One region of the Microlunatus capsulatus genome, then DNA from elsewhere that is predicted to be linked to it. Evidence: predicted binding sites of a transcription regulator. Region 1 holds the regulator's gene; the other holds the start of a gene.
The links. Region 1 encodes HrcA, which represses chaperone genes, less so after heat shock. Its sites were predicted from a motif close to TTGGCACTCGNNNNNNNCGAGTGCCAA; they were not measured.

Region 1 (6,471 bases):
CCCGTGGAGAGCCGGCGGGGCCGCCTGCACGGCCGGATGGAGAGCGCCGCGGGGGCGGTCCGGTTCCCGCTCAACCCCTTCATGGGCATGATGGGCGTCGCCTCCGCGCCCGCGCCCGCCCTCAACGCGCCCCAGGTCAACTCGATCCCGCCGACCCTCGGCGGCGGCAACATCGACATCAGCCTCCTCGGGCCGGGCTCGACCTTCTACCTCCCCGTGTTCGACGAGGGCGCCCTCTTCTACGTCGGCGACCCGCACCTGGCCATGGGCGACGGGGAGGTGGCCCTCACGGCGCTGGAGGGATCGCTGCGCGCCACCTTCCGGCTGACGGTGTGCCGCCCCGGGCGCAGCGGGGTGCCCTCGGTCGCCTACCGCTACCCCTTCGCCGAGAACCGGTCGTCCTGGATCCCCATCGGGCTGTCCGACCCCGACGGGGTGCTGGGCGGCCAGGTCAGCGACCTCGACGTGGCGATGCGGCGGGCGGTGGTCAACGCCCTGGACTTCCTGCAGGACGACCTGGGCATGGAGCGCGCGGTCGCCTACGCCTACCTCTCGGCGGCGGCGGACTTCGTCGTCTCCCAGGTCGTCGACCGGACGATGGGCGTGCACGCCGTCATCCCGAAGTCGCACTTCCCGCGCTCCTGAGACCACCGGGGGGCCGGCGGGGCGCCAGGAGCCCCGCCGGTCGTCCTCAGTCCTCGGGGACCGGGTGGTCCTGGGTGACGAAGTCGATGAGCTGCTCCACGGTCGTCAGCAGCGGCCGCTCCAGGTCGTTCCAGGAGCGGACCCGGCCGAGGATCATCTTCCAGGCGGCCGCGATGTCGGCCTGGTCGGCGTGCGGCAGCCGCAGCACCTCGCAGATGCCGTGCTTCCACTCGACGTCGCGCGGGATCTGCGGCCAGACCTTCAGGCCCACCCGCTCCGGCTTCACCGCCTGCCAGATGTCGACGTAGGGGTGGCCGAGCACCGAGACGTACCCGCCGCCGCGGCCGCGCTCGACCTGGGCGGCGATCCGGCTCTCCTTGCTCCCGGGGACCAGGTGGTCGACCAGCACGCCCAGCCGGCGGCCGCGCTCGGGCGCGAACTCCTCGACGATGGACGGCAGGTCGTCGATGCCGCCCAGGTACTCCACGACCACGCCGACGTGGCGCAGGTCCTCGCCCCAGATCCGCTCGACCAGCTCGGCGTCGTGCCGGCCCTCGACGTAGATCCGGCTGGGCAGCGCCACCTTCGCCCGCTCGGCCGGCCCGGCCACCGAGCCCGACGCCGTCCGCCGCGGGGCGCTCGTGCCCGCCCGGGCCGTCACGACGAGGGTCACCGGCCGGCCCTCGTCGAGGAAGCCCGGCCCCAGCGGGAAGCTGCGCAGCTTGCCGCGCCGGTCCTCCAGCACGACGATGCCGCGCTCCACCCGGACGACGGCGCCGACGAAGCCCGTCGTCGCGTCCTCCAGCACCTGGCCGGGCTTGACGGCCAGCTCGGTGCTCACCGGCTTGCCGGCCTTCTGCCAGCCGGTGGCCAGGACGTCGGTGCGGTAGCGGTCGGTCGGGGAGCTCACCGGCCGAGCGTAGGCGAGCCCCCGGCCCGGGCCCGGGAGCGAACCGCGGCGGTGCGCGGCTTGCCCTGCGGTGGTTGTCTGGCCTGGTGCCGGCGATGTCGATGTTCCCCCTCGGGTCCGTGCTCTTCCCCCACATGCCGCTCCGGCTGCGGGTGTTCGAGGAGCGCTACCTCGTCATGCTGTCCGAGCTGGTGGAGGCCGAGGACACCCGTTTCGGCGTCGTGCTCATCGAGCGCGGCTTCGAGGTCGGCGGCGGCGAGCACCGCTTCGGCGTGGGCACGACGGCCGACGTCGCCCAGATCGGCGCCGAGGACGGGGTCGTCGGCCTGGTGGCCCAGGGCACCGAGCGCTTCGAGGTCGAGACCTGGCTGGACGACGACCCCTACCCTCGCGCCGAGGTCCGCGTGCTGCCCGAGCTCGTCTGGGACGAGCGGCTGGAGCCCCTGCGCGCCGAGACCGAGCAGCTGGTGCGCCGCACGCTCGCCCAGGCCAGCGAGTTCTCCGAGAACGTCTGGCCGGCCGACGTCGAGCTGGCAGATGAGCCGGTGCCGGCGCTCTGGCAGCTGGCGGCCATCGCCCCGGTGACGGCGCTGGACCAGGTGAAGCTGCTGCGGTCGGAGTCGGCCGAGGCCCTGCTGCTCAGCCTCGTCGAGCTCACCCGCGACGCCGCCCTCGCATGGGAGACGCCCTGGCCGCTTGAATGACCTCGCTCCGCTCGGTCGCGGATCTCGCTCTGGCCCGGTGACTTGTCCGTCCCCCGGGCAGGACGAAGAGCGTGTCCTCCCCCGGGGACGGACAAGTCATCGGCGCGAGATCCGGGTGCCTGGCCGCCCCGGGTGCCGAGGTGACTCCCGCTCCCTGAGCCTGTCGAAGGGCCCGAGCGGAGCGAGGTCAGACAGCTCAGCGCGGAGCAGGCCCGGTCGAACCCCGCGGGACCAGGGAGATCGGCAGCACGACCTGCCGCGGCCCGGCCTCGGCGTCGACGAGCAGGCGGCCGACCAGGCGGCCGCGCTCGCGGATCGGCTGCTGCACCGTCGTCAGGTCGCGGGCGGCGGCGTCGGCGATGTCGTCGAAGCCGCAGACGGAGACCTGGCCGGGGACGTCGACGCCCAGCTCGGCGAGGGCGGTGAGCGCCCCCAGGGCCAGCACGTCGCTCAGGCCCACGACGGCCGTCGGGGGGTCGGGACGGGCCATCAGGGCCCGGGCGGCGGCCGCGCCGGACGCCAGCGCGTTGTGCCCGCCCGAGACCAGGGTGAGCCGGCCCGGCAGGCTCTGCTGCAGGCCGCGCAGCCGGGAGGCGTAGTCGAGGAAGGTGACCTCGGCCGGGTCGAGCTCGACGACCTCGCGGCCGGCGGGTGCGTTCCGCTCCACCAGCACGGCCACGTCGCGGTGGCCCAGCGCGGCCAGGTGCTCCCCGACCAGCACGCCGCCGCGCAGGTCGTCGATGGCGACCCAGGACGAGTCGGGGTCGTCGCGGATGTCGGTGCCGACGAAGCGGATGCCGCGGGCGCGGGCCAGCGCGGCCGCCGGGTGCTGCTCGGGCAGGCACATGATCGTCAGGGCGTCGATGCTGGCCCGCTGGATGGCCGTCACGTCCGGCTCGTTGTCGGAGAAGGACAGCGGCATCAGCAGCACGCTCGTCTGGTGCTGCTCCACCACCTCGCTGAGCCCGGTGAGGAACTCGACGGCGAAGGGGTCGGAGAAGGCGTAGGACAGCTGCTCGGTCAGCAGCACCCCGACCGCCCCCGACCGGCCCGACCGCAGGGTGCGGGCCGCGGCGTCGGGACCGGCGTAGCCGAGCTCGGCCGCTGTCGCGAGGATGCGCGCGCGCAGCTCCCCGGACAGCTGGTCGGGGCGGTTGTAGGCGTTCGAGACGGTCGCGGGGGAGACGCCCAGCGTCGCCGCCAGCGTCTTGACCGTCACCCGACCCATCGTCCGCCCCTCCCGTTCGCCGACCTGTCAGAACCGGTACCGGCTCTGACCGGCACCCAGTCTGACAACCCGGTGGGAGCCGCCGTGGTCCTCACGCGAGCGGCAACGTCGGGCGGGTGCCCTTGACGCCCCGGCCGGCCAGCGCGGCGTAGCCCGGCGCGACCGCGCCCGCCACGTGCTCGGCGGGGTAGGGCCAGCTGCCGCGGGCCAGCGCGTCGGCCTCGCCGACCCCGGACTCGACGAGGTGGGTGAGCTCCCCGGACACCGCGGCGACCCGGCCGCGGGTGCCGAAGACGAACTCGCGGTCGACGAGGTCGCCGTGCCCGGGGACGGCCCGGGTGCCGGCGGTCATCAGCCCGATGACGCCGTCGAGGGTGGCCCCCCAGGCGTGCGGCACGCTGTCCGGCCCCCACCAGGGGGCGGCCGTCTCCGGCGTCGGCGCGGACTCGACGAGGTCTCCGACGAACAGCAGGTCGGCGTCGGGGACCACGACGACGAGGTCGCCGTCGGTGTGCCCCGGACCCAGGTGCGCCACCTCGACCCGCCGGTCGCCGAGGTCGACCGCGACGGCGACGGCGATCTCGCGGGACGGCGGCACCAGCGCGGCCGGGTCCAGCCCGAGGGCCTGGGCGGCCTCGGCGGACGCGCGCGAGGCCAGGGCCGCGGGCAGGGTCTCGTGGCCGAGGGTCGCGACGTCGGCGAAGGCGGCCAGCCCGAAGGCGTGGTCGGAGTGCGCGTGGGTGACGACGACGCCCACCAGCGGCAGCGCGGTGACGTCCGCGACCGAGGCCCGCAGCGCGGCGCCCTGCTCCGGGCTCGACCCGGTGTCGACGAGCAGCGCGCCGGTCCGGCCCAGCACGAGCCCCAGGTTGACGCCCTCGGGCTCGGCGACGGCGACGAGCACCCCGTCCGCGACCTCGCGCCAGGGGCCGAGCGAGAACTGCGGACCGGGGGCGCCGTCGCGGGCCCGTCCTGCCGGGGGCTGCTGGTCCATCCCGCTAGACTGGCACTCTGGCCTTCCGAGTGCCAACCCGGCCCGACCGGGTGCGCCCGGGGCCACCACCACGACGAGGCACGGGCCGCGCCCGGGGCCGCCGACACGACAGAGGAGGGGACGTGGACGAACGCAAGCTCGAGGTGCTGCGCGCGATCGTGACCGACTACGTGTCCAGCCAGGAGCCGGTGGGCTCCAAGGCGCTCGTCGAGCGGCACGACCTCGGCGTCTCGCCCGCGACGGTCCGCAACGACATGGCCGCGCTGGAGGAGGAGGGCTACATCACCCAGCCCCACACCAGCGCCGGCCGGATCCCCACCGACAAGGGCTACCGGCTGTTCGTCGACCGGCTGGGCACCGTGAAGCCGCTGTCCCCGGCCGAGCAGAAGGCGATCCACACCTTCCTCTCCGGCGCCGCCGACCTCGACGACGTGCTGCTGCGCACCGTCCGGCTGCTCGCCCAGGTCACCCAGCAGGTGGCGATCGTCCAGTACCCGACGCTGAGCCACTCCACGGTGCGGCACGTCGAGGTGGTCTCCCTCTCCACCTCCCGGATGCTGCTCATCCTCATCACCTCCACCGGCCGCATCGAGCAGCGCGCCCTCGAGCTGCCCGACCACGACGCCGAGACCCTGGCCCAGCTGCGCGCCCAGCTCAACGCGGCGACCGTCGGCCACTCGTCCTCGGCCGCCGCGGCCCGGCTCAGCACGCTGACCGGGGAGCTGCCGCCCGAGCTCGGCGCGATCGGCCAGGCGGCCGTGGCCACCCTGCTGGAGATGCTGAGCAGCGAGGCGTCCAGCCGGATGGTCGTCGGCGGGATGCCGAACCTCACCCGCTACGGCGCCGAGTTCGAGACGACCGTCAAGCCGGTCCTCGAGGCGCTGGAGGAGCAGGTCGTGCTGCTCAAGCTGATGGGGGAGGCCACCACGGCCGACGCCGTCACCGTGCGCATCGGCCAGGAGAACCCGTACAAGGAACTACAGTCGACGTCGGTCGTCGCGAGCGGCTACGGCAGCCAGCTCGACATGTTCGCCACGCTGGGCGTCGTCGGACCCACCCGGATGGACTACCCCTCCACCATGGCCTCGGTGCGTGCCGTCGCCCGCTACGTAGGCCGTTTCCTCTCCGAAGGATGATCACCCCACACCATGAGCTCTGACTACTACGAGATCCTCGGCGTCGCGCGCGACGCGACGCCGGAGCAGATCAAGAAGGCCTACCGCCAGCTGGCGATGAAGCTGCACCCCGACGTGGCCACCGAGGCCGACGCCGGCGACAAGTTCAAGAAGGTCGCCGAGGCCTACGAGGTGCTCCAGGACCCCAAGAAGCGCGACCTCTACGACCGCGGCGGCGACCCGCTCGGCGGCGGGATGGGCGGCTTCGGCGGGGGCGGCGGCTTCGGCGGCCAGGCCGGTGGGTTCGACTTCACCAACCTCGTCGACGCCATGTTCGGCCAGCAGTCCAGCCGGGGCCCGCGCTCGCGCGTCCGCCGCGGCCAGGACGCGCTGGTCCGGCTCTCGCTGGAGCTGGCCGAGGCCGCCTTCGGCACCACCAAGCCCCTGCAGGTCGACACCGCCGTGCTCTGCCCCCGCTGCAGCGGCTCGGGCGCCATGGAGGGCTCCGAGCCCGAGACCTGCCGCACCTGCCACGGCCAGGGCGATGTCACCCACGTGCAGCGCTCGTTCATCGGCGACATCCGCACCACCCAGCCGTGCCCGACCTGCCGCGGCTACGGGACGGTCATCCCCGACCCGTGCGTCGAGTGCGCGGGCGACGGCCGGATCCGGTCCTCGCGGACCATCAACGTCAAGATCCCGGCCGGCGTCAGCACCGGCAACCGGATCCACCTGGCCTCCCACGGCGAGGTCGGCCCGGGCGGTGGCCCCGCCGGCGACCTCTACGTCGAGCTCTCGGTGGCCCAGCACGAGATCTTCCGGCGCGACGGCGACGACCTCGAGGTCGTCGTCAAGATCCCGATGACGGCGGCCGC
Region 2 (6,471 bases), 2.2 Mb from region 1:
GCGCGCCCGTGGGCGAGGAGCCCTGGCAGCTCCTGGGCTCGACGTCGGCCGCGCCGGCGCTGGGCGAGGGCTGGAGTGAGGTCCGGGTGCCGCTCGGACCGACCCCGGACGTCGTCGACCTCCGCGTCGAGGTCCCCGCCGGCCTGCAGCTCCTCGACCTCGGCGGCCCCTCCGCGCTCTGAGCCTCGTGACCGCCGCGCCCTGAGCCTGTCGACCCCCGCGCCCTGAGCCTGTCGAAGGGCTGACGAACTCAGGCAGCGGGAGTTAGCTCCGCGCCCTCGGTGTGGACTCCCGCGCGCCCTGAGCCTGTCGAAGGGCTCAGCCCCCGGGCACCAGCTCCAGCCGCTCCGCCGTCGCCGACTCCACCGCCGACCGCGAGCTGCGGAACGGCAGCGTCCGGTTCGTCGCCCAAAGAGCGGTCTGGTCGTCGTAGTGCTCGTCGAAGGCGTGCCCGGAGACCCCGCTCTGGTTGACCCAGCGGGAGTCGTCGAGGGCGCCGAGGTCCACCAGCATCCGCATCGTCGGGGCCGTGGTCACCGCGTAGCCCCCGAGATCGTCGTAGCCCTGGGCGTTGACCACCCCGGGTCCTCCGCCGACGGGGTACCGGCCGCGGTTGAACAGCGCCTCCACCGGCGCGATCCCGCTCTGCCCCAGCGTCAGGCTCTCCAGCCGGACCTGGTGCAGATGGCCCCACGTCCAGCCGGCGGGGTCGCGCGACATCAGCGAGGTGATCTCGGAGCGGGCCGCCGTCATGGCCGCCAGCAGGATGTCGTCGCGGCGCTCGACCCGCTCGGTGGTCACGTCGTCCCACCAGGCGTTGTCGGGATCGGCCAGCAGGGCGTCGACGACGGCGTACCAGCGGTCGCCGCCGTGCGGCCAATGGTCCTGCGGCAGCTCGTCGCGGAACGTCAGCTCCAGCAGGTTGTGCACGACGACGTTGTAGAAGGCCGCGGGAGCGGAGTCGGCGGAGGCGCTGTAGTCCCAGCCGACGAGGGTGCGCTGGCCCTCCGCGACCCACGGGTCGGCCACCTTGACCCGGAGCAGCGCCGGCACCAGCTGCGCCGCGGGCCGCACGGTCTCGTCGTAGAAGATCTGCTCCGCGGCGTCGAGGGTGAGCGGCGGGGCCTCGTCCAGCCGGTCCCGGATCTCCTGGCTGCGCCAGCCGTAGGAGTACTCCGAGCCCACCGGGTAGGGGTACTGCCGCCCGATCACCGGCTGGTTGGCCGCGACGAGGTACCCGCTGGGCGGGTTGTAGGTGTAGGGCAGCTCCGCGAAGGGGATGCGTCCGGTCCAGTCGTAGCGCTCGTCCCAGCCCGGCGACGGGGTGCGCCCGTCGCCGCGGCCGCGCACGGGCAGGTCGCCGGGCAGCTGGTAGCCGATGTTGCCGGCGGTGTCGGCGTACACGACGTTCTGCGACGGCGCCGACAGCAGCGAGAGCGCGGAGCGGAACTGGGCGAAGTCCCGGGCCCGGTTGAGGGCCATCAGGGCGTCCATCGTCCGGCCCGGCGTCGAGCCCACCCAGCCGACGGCGACGGCGTAGCCCGACCCGCCGGACTGGCCGCGCTGCGCCCCCATCCGCTGCAGCTCGGCGCTGACGTCGGAGAGCAGCGGGCCGTGCCGCGACGAGCGGATCCGGAGCGCCCGCGGCTGCTCCTCGCCGCGCACCCGGATCTCCTCGGTGCGCAGCTCCAGCGGCTCGTAGGCGTCGCCGCGCCGCACGGTGTCGCCCTGCACCTGCTCCAGGTAGAGGTCCTGGACGTCGGCGTAGCTGGTCGTCATCCCCCAGGCGATCGTGGCGTTGTGGCCGATGACCACCCCGGGCACCGCGGCCAGGCTGAAGCCCGAGACGTCGAACGGGCAGGCCTTGGAGACGGTGCGGCAGTGCAGCCCCACCTGGGCGAAGGTCGAGGGGATCGACGTCGCCAGGTGCGGGTCGTTGGCCAGCAGGGCCCGTCCGCTGGCTGTCCGCGAGCCGGCCACCACGAAGGAGTTGGAGCCGATGCCGCCGGCCCCGTCGGCGGTGCCGAGGACCTCGGGCAGCACCCGGTCGACCTGGGCGGCCTCGGTCAGCGCGGGCCCGCCGGAGCGCAGCTCGGCCGCGGTGAGCCCGGCCGGGGCGGGACGCCGCGAGACGGCTCCCGCGCGCGGGTCGAAGAGGCCCTGCCGCACGGTTCCGCGGTCGAGGATCGGGTCGTAGCCCTCGAGCGGGTGCTCGGGGAACAGGACCGCGGTCTTCTCCGGGCCCAGGAGGGCGCTCAGCTGGCCGCGGGACGCCTCGGCGTCCAGGTTGGAGCCGAGCTGCCAGGCCATCACCTTCAGCCAGGACAGCGAGTCGGCCGCGGTCCAGTCCTCCGGCGCGGTCCGCAGGCCCTGCAGCCCGAGGAGCCGGTACTCCAGCGACAGCTCGGCCGGCGAGCGCTCGCGCAGGTAGCTGTTCACCCCGGCCGCGTAGGCGTCGAGGTAGCGCCGCGTGGAGGACGACTGCAGCCGCAGCTCCTCCTCCGCGACGCGGCGCCAGCCCAGGGTGCGGACGTAGGCGTCGGTGCTGACCTGGGACTCCCCGAACAGCTCGGCGAGCCGGCCGGCGGCGAGGTGGCGGCGGAAGTCCATCTCGAAGAACCGGTCCTGCGCCGCGACGAAGCCCTGGGCCTCGAAGAGGTCCTCGGGGTTGTCGGCGTAGACGTGCGGCACGCCGCTGCCGTCGCGGAGCACCTCGACCGGAGCGGTCAGGCCGGGCAGGGTCAGCTCGCCCGTCGTCGTCGGGGAGGACTCGCGCACGGCGCTGACCGCCAGGAAGGGCAGCACCACCAGCGCCAGCACGACGACGATGGCGGGGAACAGCAGCCAGCGGGGAAGGCGACGCACCGGCTCACTCTAGTGACCGGGCCGGGGTGCCGGCGCCGCGCCGGAGGAGCGCCCTCCGCCGACGCGGCCGGACGGTCGTTGGCAGTCGGTATGCTGGAGTGCTAAGTGCGCCGGGTCGCCATCCGGTGCCTGATCGACCTGAACCGGAGAGAGCACGCTCATGCCTACCTACCAGTACCGGTGCACCGAGTGCGGGCACGACCTCGAGGCCGTGCAGAAGTTCACGGACGCGGCGCTGACCGAGTGCCCGAACTGCGGCGGCTCGCTCCGCAAGGTGTTCAACGCCGTCGGCGTCGTCTTCAAGGGCTCGGGCTTCTACCGCACCGACAGCCGCAAGGCCCCCTCCGAGGGTGGCTCGTCCGACGGCGGCAGCAGCAAGCCGGCCCCCGCCAAGGAGAAGGCGGCCCCGAGCGGCTCCGGCGACTCGGGCTCGGGTTCGGGTTCGGGTTCGGGCAGCAGCGGGAGCGCGCCGGCCAAGGAGTCCTCCTCCGGCGGCTCCTCCTCGTCCTCCTCCTCCTCGTCGTCCACAGGGAGCAAGGCCGCCAGCAGCTAGGACTGTGGACGGCGCGCACGCTGCGCCGTCGCCTCCCGAGACTGACGGCGTGACCACCTCCGTCCGCTCCCGCCGCCGTCCGGGCGCCCCCGCCGGTCGCCGGCACCCGCTGCGGTCCCTGCTCCGCGCCGCGTCCTGGCACCGGCGGCCGCTCGCCGCCGTCGCGGCCGCGCTGGCCGTGCTCACCGGGGTGTCGGCCGCCCTCCCCGAGGGCCCGCCCGAGCGCACCGTGCTGGTCGCCGTCCGGGAGGTGCCCGGGGGCAGCGTCCTCGCCGCCGCCGACGTGGAACCCCGCGCCCTGCGGTCCGACGACCTCCCGGCCGCGGCCCTCGACGCCTCGGCCGCCGTCGTCGGGCGGGCGGTGAGCGCCCCGCTCGCGCGGGGCCAGGTGCTGACGCCGCTCGCCCTCGTCGCCCCGCGGGCCGGGCCGTCCTCCGCCCGGGTGGTGACCCCGGTGCGGCTCGCCGACGCCGGGGTCGTCGCCCTGCTCCGGCCGGGCGACGTCGTCGACCTCGTGGGCACCGACGAGCAGGACGGGACCGCCGACGTGGTGGCCCCGGCCGCCCGGGTGGTGACCATCCCGCAGATCGAGGAGGAGGCCGCGCCGGGCAGCGCCGGCGGCCTGGTGCTGGTGGAGGTGCCGCCCGGGACCGGGACGCGGCTGGCGCGGGCGGCCGCCCGGGGTCCGCTGACCGTCCTGTGGCGCTGACGCGGCCCTGTCCGTCGCCGGGACCCTCTGCTAGCGTCCGGCGGGTCGGACCGCGATACCCACCCACACGCCGGAGGAAACAGGATGCTGCAGGGTTTCAAGGACTTCATCCTGAGGGGCAACCTCATCGAGCTGGCGGTCGCCTTCGTCATGGGCACCGTCTTCGCCGCCGTGGTGGATGCGTTCACCAAGATCGTCCTCGACCTGCTCGGCCTCGTCATCCAGGTCAAGGGCCTGAGCGAGATCGCCGTCAACGGCGTGAACGTCGGCAACTTCATCACCGCGCTCATCACCTTCCTGCTCACGGCCGCGGTGCTCTACTTCGCCGTCGTCGTGCCCTACAACCGCTTCAGCCAGATCCGCAAGGCGGCCGAGCCCGAGAAGGCGGCCTCCAGCGAGGACCTGCTGGCCGAGATCCGCGACCTGCTGCGCGCGCAGAACCGCAGCTGACGCCGCTCCCCCGACGACTCAGACGCCGTGGTGCGGGGGCACGTCCTGCAGCAGCCGCCGCTCGTCCGCGCTCAGCGGGCGCGGGTCGGCGACGACGGCGGGCGGCGGTCCGCTGAGCCGGCGGCGCAGCTCGGCCACGGCCGAGCCCAGCTGCGCCGGTCCGAGGCCCTCGGCCAGGTCGGGCGGCAGCGGGTGGGCCCGGGTGAGCTCCGCGAGGTCCACCTGGACGCCCAGCCGGGGCCGGAGCAGGGCGGCCAGCGACTCCAGGTCGGGCCGGTCCTGACGCCCCAGGTCCTCGAAGCGGACGCCGGTGACGGCGTAGGCCAGCGCCTGGTGCCAGGCGGGCAGGGCAGCCTCGTCCACGTCCACCTCCGGGTCTCGACGGGAGGCCCATCGTCGCAGACCCGGACCGCCGCGGCGTGTGGCGCAGGCCTCAGCGGTCGACCGGAATACCCGAAGTAGTTGATTGTTGAACCACCCGTGACCGACCTCGACGTGACCCGTGACCTGACCGACTTCGAGCAGGAGTTCGACTCCGGGCTCGCCATCTCCGCTGACGTCGCGGACCAGCTGTTCCGCCGGGCGGCGACGGCGTACACCTTCTCCGACGAGCCCGTGACCGACGAGCAGGTCCAGGCCGTGCACGAGCTCCTCAAGTGGGGCCCGACCGCCATGAACACCCAGCCCCTGCGCATCGTGCTGGTCCGCTCCGAGCAGGCCCGCGAGCAGCTCGTCGAGCACATGGCCGGTGGCAACAAGGAGCGCACCGCCGCGGCCCCGCTCGTGGCCCTGCTGGCGGCCGACGTCGACTTCCACGAGGAGCTGGACCGGGTCTTCCCCGTCTACCCGAACGCCAAGGCGAACTTCGCCGACGAGCAGGCCCGGGCTGCCGCGGCGCACACCAACGCCGTCCTGCAGGCGGGCTACTTCATCCTGGCCGTCCGCGCCGCCGGCCTGGCCGCGGGCCCGATGGGCGGCTTCGACGCCGAGGCGGTCAGCCGCCAGTTCTTCCCCGACGGCCGCCACCGCGTCTTCCTGGTCGTCAACCTCGGCCACCCCAGCGAGGAGTCCTACCGCCCGCGCCAGCCGCGGCTGGACTACGACGAGGTCGTGACGACGGCCTGAGCCGTGACCCGGACGACGACGAGGCCCGCACCCCGGCCGGGGGTGCGGGCCTCGTCGCGTCCGGTCAGCCCTGCAGCAGGGTCCCGGCGGGCACAGTCCGCGGCTCGCCCTCGTCGGGCAGCCGGCCGGCGCCCACCACGGTGACGTCGGCCTCGAAGGTCCAGTCCCCCTCGACGGCCAGCCCGCTCGCCCCGCGCAGCGAGGGCGCCCCCGCCGGGAACCGCTCGTCGAACGCCGCGATCGTCTTGTAGTGCCGGCTGTCCAGGTCCACCAGCGGCGCCGGGTCGGCGACCCGGACCAGGTGCCCGGCGTCGTCGACCTCGTACACGTCGGAGCGCAGCAGCAGCAGGTCGTTGGTCGTCTTGACCGGCAGGAACCGCTCGCGGCCGACGCCGATGGCCGTCGCCCCCTCGAAGACCTCGACGGCCGCGCCCATCGCGCACTCGATCTGCACGACCGGCGTCGACGTCGGGTCGGACGGGTCGACGGTCTTCTCGTTCTTGATCAGCGGCAGGCCCAGGACCGAGTGCCGCTCCTTGAGCGTGCGGGAGAGCACCTGCAGGTCGAACCACAGGTTGTTCGTGTGGAAGTACGGGTGCCGGTGCTCGTCGGTGAAGTAGTGCATCTCCTCCTTCGCCGTCTGCGCGGTGTCGCGCAGGATCAGCTGCCGGTCGGCCTTGCGGATGGCGAGGTGCCCGCCCTTGCGGTCGGCCGCCGTCCGCCGGCAGATCTCGGCCGCGTAGGGCGCGCCGCTGGCCGCGAACCAGCC

Region 2: the regulator HrcA is predicted to act here: its motif matches at 2,944-2,970, upstream of JOF54_RS14850 (FmdB family zinc ribbon protein).

Annotation. Positions count from the first base shown of each region.
Region 1 is NZ_JAGIOB010000001.1:977,273-983,743, reverse strand. Features, by position in the region: gene JOF54_RS04555 (acetamidase/formamidase family protein) at 1-645, shown strand, start outside; gene JOF54_RS04550 (DUF3097 domain-containing protein) at 692-1,555, opposite strand; gene JOF54_RS04545 (LON peptidase substrate-binding domain-containing protein) at 1,651-2,259, shown strand; gene JOF54_RS04540 (substrate-binding domain-containing protein) at 2,456-3,487, opposite strand; gene JOF54_RS04535 (MBL fold metallo-hydrolase) at 3,579-4,481, opposite strand; gene hrcA (heat-inducible transcriptional repressor HrcA) at 4,604-5,617, shown strand; gene dnaJ (molecular chaperone DnaJ) at 5,630-6,471, shown strand, end outside.
Region 2 is NZ_JAGIOB010000001.1:3,210,125-3,216,595, reverse strand. Features, by position in the region: gene JOF54_RS14860 (glycoside hydrolase family 3 C-terminal domain-containing protein) at 1-182, shown strand, start outside; gene JOF54_RS14855 (penicillin acylase family protein) at 319-2,865, opposite strand; gene JOF54_RS14850 (FmdB family zinc ribbon protein) at 3,026-3,418, shown strand; gene JOF54_RS14845 (SAF domain-containing protein) at 3,468-4,127, shown strand; gene JOF54_RS14840 (MscL family protein) at 4,212-4,577, shown strand; gene JOF54_RS14835 (hypothetical protein) at 4,596-4,940, opposite strand; gene JOF54_RS14830 (malonic semialdehyde reductase) at 5,058-5,702, shown strand; gene JOF54_RS14825 (UTP--glucose-1-phosphate uridylyltransferase) at 5,767-6,471, opposite strand, start outside.